3 regions of the Bacillus sp. GW823-FHT06A11 genome follow, and region 2 is predicted to be linked to each of the others. Evidence: riboswitches for the same ligand, from Rfam matches in the RefSeq annotation. Region 2 holds a riboswitch; each other region holds the start of a gene.
The links. A riboswitch is a leader RNA that binds a small molecule or an ion and turns the genes downstream of it on or off. The one in region 2 is predicted to bind S-adenosylmethionine.
Positions count from the first base shown of each region.

Region 1: linked by a shared signal. The riboswitch ahead of mmuP (S-methylmethionine permease) and the one ahead of AC1Q8L_RS05130 (YezD family protein) in region 2 are both predicted to bind S-adenosylmethionine.
Region 3: linked by a shared signal. The riboswitch ahead of AC1Q8L_RS25230 (cyclase family protein) and the one ahead of AC1Q8L_RS05130 (YezD family protein) in region 2 are both predicted to bind S-adenosylmethionine.

Region 1 is NZ_JBXAHS010000012.1:61,350-63,619, forward strand. It holds partial or broken gene AC1Q8L_RS28880 (IS4 family transposase) at 222-471, shown strand; partial or broken gene AC1Q8L_RS28885 (IS4 family transposase) at 447-691, opposite strand; SAM riboswitch class I at 1,034-1,141, shown strand; gene mmuP (S-methylmethionine permease) at 1,225-2,270, shown strand, end outside.
Region 2 is NZ_JBXAHS010000001.1:1,038,493-1,040,762, reverse strand. It holds gene lysA (diaminopimelate decarboxylase) at 1-794, shown strand, start outside; SAM riboswitch class I at 910-1,018, shown strand; gene AC1Q8L_RS05130 (YezD family protein) at 1,091-1,234, shown strand; gene AC1Q8L_RS05125 (phosphoadenylyl-sulfate reductase) at 1,322-2,026, shown strand; gene sat (sulfate adenylyltransferase) at 2,065-2,270, shown strand, end outside.
Region 3 is NZ_JBXAHS010000007.1:78,924-81,193, reverse strand. It holds gene AC1Q8L_RS25235 (PRK06851 family protein) at 1-579, opposite strand, end outside; SAM riboswitch class I at 729-841, shown strand; gene AC1Q8L_RS25230 (cyclase family protein) at 927-1,559, shown strand; gene AC1Q8L_RS25225 (hypothetical protein) at 1,588-1,968, opposite strand; gene AC1Q8L_RS25220 (ATP-binding protein) at 2,198-2,270, opposite strand, start outside.

The DNA.
Region 1 (2,270 bases), on a different contig from region 2:
TCCACTTTAAGATGAGGAAGAAATTTGAGCTTATCTGATAACGAAACAGAAACGGTAATAGTGGCACAACAAAAAAATGGAATTTCATAGAAAATCCATTTTTAGCTTGATGGGCATGTGGTGGTACCCCACATCCATCAACTTAAGGATTTAGACTATTCTTGAAGTTAAAAGCACGTTACTATTCACTTATGTTAATGAGAAAAGGTGACGTGCTTTTTATAAATATTTATCAAAAACAAAAGTTGTCTTTATTTGCTAAAGATTTATATCGATATATGTTTCCCACTACACTTAATCAATTAGCTATAGAAAGCAGGCGGAATGAAATGAAAACGCAAGTGCCATGGGCATCATTTTTTATATTTGTGTGTATGGTTAAATCAACAAACCGCTACTACCTCTATTACTCAACTTTGTAGTCAATTAGAAACTTCAACAGGAGTTTTATTAAGTCCCTCAGGGCTAAGCCCTGCCGCTGCATGAAGCCCACTCATAATCGAACCAAGGAATCACTTGCCGCCCGTTGACTAATCCAAATGCAAATAGCAGCTAATTCTGATCCAGAAAACTTAAGTCTTCGCCTTATAAATCCTATTTCTCTTGCAAGTTCTTCTAAGAATACAGGTGTAACATATCGTTGTAATTATTCTGCAAATGGTAATAATTCATCTTGAATCGAGAGATTCATAAGAAAACCTCATCCTTTCTAATTTAGCTTGTTTAGAAAAGATAACGTTTTTTTGATATTTGAGGGTATTAAAATACCTGAGTTGATGGTTATGTATGGTGACCCCATAGCCAAAGAAGTAAGAAGATATTTAGAAGTGCATTAAATTTTGAGGAAGTGCTTGTGAACCGTATCATAAATAAATCAGGTTGTGTATGTTCGATTTTTAAATAATACCCGAGAAGGAGTGGGTTGCAGTTATAGTAATACTCTATTTTTTGTATTTCTATAATAGATATTTTTAAAAAAAACAGAATTATCTTGACAGTTATTAAATGGATTGAAAAGGTTATAAAAAAATATTTCTTATCCAGAGAGGTGGAGGGACTGGCCTTATGAAACCTCAGCAACAGGTCTGCTTAAGTAGACACTGTGCTAATTCCAGCGGGTGATAATCCTGATAGATGAGAGCTTCCGTTTTTATTTGTCAGTAACGCCCTCTTTTTTAGAGTGCGTTTTTGTTTTTTCTGGATAGTAACTAAAGGAGAGTAGAAATGGAGAACAAAAATGGGAGAGAATTTCAAAGGAAAATGCAAGCACGTCATTTAGTCATGCTATCACTTGGTGGGGTGATTGGAACTGGCTTATTCTTAAGCTCGGGTTACACTATTCAACAAGCTGGCCCGTTTGGAACAATTCTATCCTATCTGATTGGTGCGCTAGTAGTTTATCTAGTTATGCTATGTTTAGGCGAGCTTTCCGTACATATGCCTGAAACGGGCGCATTTCATAGTTATGCAGTTAAATACATTGGACCTGGTACAGGGTATACAGTAGCCTGGTTGTATTGGTTAACTTGGACTGTTGCTTTAGGGTCTGAATTTACAGCCGCAGGATTACTTATGAAGCGATGGTTTCCATCGGTTAATATTTGGGTATGGAGTGCTCTTTTTGCCATTTTGATCTTTGTATTAAATGTCCTGACTGTTAAATTTTTCGCCGAATCCGAATTTTGGTTTTCATCGATAAAGGTTATAGCTATTGTGATTTTTATTGTTTTAGGAGTAGCGGCAATGCTAGGGTTTCTTCCAATGACTCATTCAAAAGCAGCACCATTCTTTTCTAATTTTACAAGTGGAGGTTTATTTCCTCATGGTGCTACGGCCATTATGATGACCATGCTTGCGGTTAATTTTGCTTTTTCGGGAACAGAATTAATAGGCATTGCAGCTGGAGAAACAGCGAACCCAGAAAAAATGATACCGAAGGCCATTCGAACTACTCTGTGGAGATTGATCATCTTTTTTGTAGGAACGATTGTTGTTTTATCTGCGTTATTGCCTATTTCCGATGCAGGGGTATTAGAGAGCCCTTTTGTTGCAGTTCTAGAACGAATTGGGGTGCCATATTCAGCTGACATAATGAATTTCGTTATCTTAACAGCCATTTTATCTGCGGCAAACTCAGGCCTTTATGCCTCTTCTAGAATGCTTTGGTCGCTTGCTAATAAGAATACGATATCCCCGATTTTTGGGAAAATGACGAAGCAAGGTGTTCCAATCAACGCCGTCATTTTCAGTATGATGGGTGGAGCTTTGGC
Region 2 (2,270 bases):
CGAAATTTGGATTTGGCGTTTCAAACGGTCAAGCGATGCAGGCAATTGGATTTGCTTTACAAAAATCCAATTATAATGTGCTAGGGATTCATTCACATATCGGATCGCAAATATTTGAAACAGCTGGCTTTGTTCGAGCGATTGAAGTTCTTCGCCAATTTTTAGAAGAAGTGAGAGAGCAAACAAACTATGTAGTAAAAGTGTTAAATGTAGGTGGGGGATTTGGAATACGCTACACAGAGTCGGATACACCGTTAACTCTTGAGACATATGTGCGAGCTGTAACAAGTGCAGTGAGAGAACAATTTACTGTATGTGAATATCCATTGCCAGAAATATGGATTGAACCAGGCCGTAGCATTGTAGGTGATGCTGGGACAACAATTTATACAGTTGGGTCTGTGAAAGATATTCCTGGTATTCGGAAATATGTATCAGTCGATGGTGGAATGACAGATAATTTAAGACCTGCTTTATATAGTGCGCGTTATGAAGCAATGTTAGCGAATCGAGGGAATGATGAGAATGAAGAACTCGTTTCGATTGCGGGGAAATGTTGTGAGAGCGGAGATATGTTGATTTGGGATATTCATTTACCGAAAGTCGCTTCTGCTGATTTACTAGCAGTTTCCTGTACAGGAGCCTACGGGTACTCGATGGCGAATAATTACAATCGGATTCGAAGACCAGCCGTTGTCTTTGCAAAAGGCGGAACATCGCAAGTAGTTGTGGAACGCGAAACATATGAAAATATTATTGGGAACGATCGCATACGTATTAAAGAGCTTGTTTAAATAGAAAAAGGAGTTGTTCGGATGGGCAATTCCTTTTTTGTAAAATAAAATAATTAAAATATATCGGAAAACTAGGATTGAAAAAAAACAGAATTGTGATAAAATACAAATACAAAGCTTATCAAGAGAAGCGGAGGGAACTGGCCCGAAGAAGCTCGGCAACCTGCTTATAGAAAGCAAGGTGCTAAATCCAGCAAAATGGAATCCATTTTGAAAGATAAGGTAAAATATATTACCGAACAGTCTTTTCGAAATGGGAAAGATTTTTTTTATGAATAAAAAGGGGGGCTGTTCGCGTGGGTGTACGGGAACATTTTGATGAAGTATCCGAGAAGATTGAAGCGATGCTTGCTGATATGAAATATGGCTCAATTACAATTGTTGTGCAAGATGGAAAAGTAATTCAGTTAGAGAAAAGTGAAAAAGTACGTTTAAAGTGAAAAGCGCTGACTAGAAAAACTAGAGGCGGTTTTAACCTATTTTCATTAGGTTAAAACCGTCTTTTTGCTTTTACAGGGGGAAAAAACATGTTGACGTATGAAACGTGGGAAGAAAATGTTGTTTCGTTTTCGGAAGAAGATGAAACAAAAGGCGCGTTATCAGTATTAAATTGGGCTTATGAAGAGTATAAAGATGAAATCGTCTACGCATGTAGCTTTGGGGTGGAAGGTATGGTATTGCTGCACCTTATAAACCAAGTAAATCCATCTGCTAAAGTTGTATTTTTGGATACAAATGTTCATTTTCAAGAAACATATGAATTAATTCAAAGAGTGAGGGAACGATTTCCTTCATTGAATATTATAGAAAAGCAGCCAGAACTTACACTTGATGAACAGGCGAAGTTGCATGGTGAAAAACTGTGGGAGAGCAATCCGAATCTTTGTTGTAAGATTAGAAAAATTTTACCTTTAGAAAAATCATTAGTCGTGGAAAAAGCATGGATATCGGGCTTAAGAAGGGAACAATCAGAAACACGTAAGCATACAAAGTTTATAAATCAAGATCATCGTTTTCAATCTATTAAAGTTTGTCCACTCATTCATTGGACGTGGAAAGAAGTTTGGCGATATGTATACAAACATAGCTTGCCGTATAACCCGTTGCATGATGTTGGCTATCCAAGTATTGGGTGTGAGAAATGTACTTTACCTGTAGGGGATGGTGGCGATTCAAGAGATGGTAGATGGGCTGGGAAAGTGAAAACCGAATGTGGTCTTCATTATCAATAAGATGAATCTTGAAATAAAGCTAAGAGGGGATATAGAAAATGAGCACAGTAAACGAATTAGTAAACCGTATAGATGAGACATATGATGTATCACAAATTGAAAAAGAAATTAAATTAGACAACATTGCTTTAAGTGATTTAGAACTATTGGCGACGGGTGGATATAGCCCGCTTACTGGTTTTTTGGGGAAGGAAGATTATGATTCAGTCGTAGAGACGCTTCGTTTAGCAAATGGTAGTGTGTG
Region 3 (2,270 bases), on a different contig from region 2:
TCCTAAAAAACGATGTTTTACAAGCGATTGTCTCCCGCTTTTATCTGCAAATAATTTCTGGATTAGCTGATTGGTTAGTTCATTTGCTTTATTAAAATCTATATTATCAATATATATCTTCTCCCACTCATCATGTATAACCAATGCCTCTTTAAAACGTACGTAAGCAGACTGAAAAGCTTTGCTTGCTTCTGAAACAAATCTTTCAATTTCTAACTTCTGCTTTCTTAGTTTATCTGAGTCCCAAGCAATTCCTAAATTTATATACTCTTCAACAACTCCTGGCATTTTTGGCTCAATAACATGCGGCGATGTCCCATCAACAATTCCTACTTTTAATTTTGGGATAATTACACCATCAACCGATTTATTATCAGAAGAACAATGTAAAAATTCAATATCATATCCTTTTTCAATCCATTCACGACCTATTGCCTTTATTAAAGAAGATTTTCCCGTTCCTGGGCCACCCTTTAAGATAAATAATCTGTCTAATCCTTTTAAATTCTCTTCGTATAAATTGTGAAATCCCCTAGCTGTATTACCACCAGCATAATAATTTAATACATTTCCTGTCACTGCACTCACTCCTTCGCAGCATTCTATTTACATAAGCTACAATATGCGAGCAGCTTTATTTGGGTGAATACCTATTTTGTATTGCACGAAAAAAGGAAATGAATTACAATTTAACTATCGGAAAATTCCGATTTTAAAAACTGAATACTTCTTTATCAAGAGAGGCAGAGGGACCGGCCCTTTGAAGCCCAGCAACCTCAGTTTATACAAACTGAATAGGTGCTAATTCCTGCAAAATGCATTGCATTTTGGAAGATAAAACTCAACTAGCATGTAAAGCTCATCTTTCTTGATACTGAAGGATGAGCTTTTTATTATTTGAAAAACATATATTGGAGGTATGTAAAATGAAAGTAATTGATCTATCGCAAACATTTGAAAATAATATGTCTCAATTTCCTGGAACACCTAAAATACAACTAGAAGCTGTTACAAGTGTTGAAGAATCAGGCTATCAAGTTACAGATTTTCATTCTGTCGTTCATGTTGGCACGCATTGTGATGCTCCTGCGCATTTTATTTCAGGCGCAACGACCATCGATCAATTACCGCTGGATCAATTTGTAGGTGAAGCTGTTCTTATAGATGTAACACATATTCAAGAGCGAAAATTACCTAAGGCAGTATTGCATAATACTGACATAAAAGAAGGTGATATTGTTATTTTTCATTCTAATCTATCCACAAAATGGAATACAGAGGCTTATGAGAAGGAAGCATTTTATCTTTCTGAAGAATTAGCTAAAGAACTAGTGCGATTAAAAGTAAAATCTATCGGTTTAGATTTCATTTCTCCTGATGAAGTCACAACAGAAACATCACCGATTCATCACATATTACTAGGGAATAATATTTACTTAATTGAAAACTTAACAAATCTAGATGCTATCGAAACAAAACGTTTCTTTTTCTCAGCAGCACCTTTAAAAATTAAAAATAGTGACGGTGCTTTCGCAAGAGCATTTGCTGTTATTTTTTAAACACAGCCTATAAAAAAAGCAAAGGCCACTATTGGTCTTTGCTTCTATATTTTCTATTTAAATTAAGAAAGAATTGTTCCACACGAGGACGCACCCAAGCTAAACAATCTATCTCTTTCTTCTTTGTGCAAGCTATCTCTTCTCCATCTACCATTTCAACAAGTTCTAGTTCTAACAGTTGCCTCGTGAATGCTAACATATTCACTTCTTCGGATGGATACTCTTCTTTTAATTTCTCCTCAATTTCTCCCAATAAAAAACCGTCACGCATCATTGCCAATGCATCAATCCAAAGTGGCGGCATTTCATATTTTTCTCCTGTAATTGTATCTTTTACAATATAATTCTTTTGCTCTTTTCGAAATTGAATCGTGTGTAAACATACAGTCGAATTTAATGTTAATTCCATCATACCACCTCTTTCATAATATCTGCATAGAAAAAAGGATGCGCGTGCACCCCTTCTTATCTTTTCATAACACTACTGAACCGTTACATGAGCAATCAATCTCATGTCGATATTTTCCTCCATTATAAACGAAGTATTTTATAAAAAAAACCCTTCTTGAAACATTTTATAAAATGTTTATATTTACACAACAAGAACACTTTTCTGAAAAATCTTTTCTCCCAATACATTAAACGGTCGGCAGAAAAATTTCTACTTTCGTTCCTACTCCTAGACTACTTTGGATCGTGATACTCCCTTGA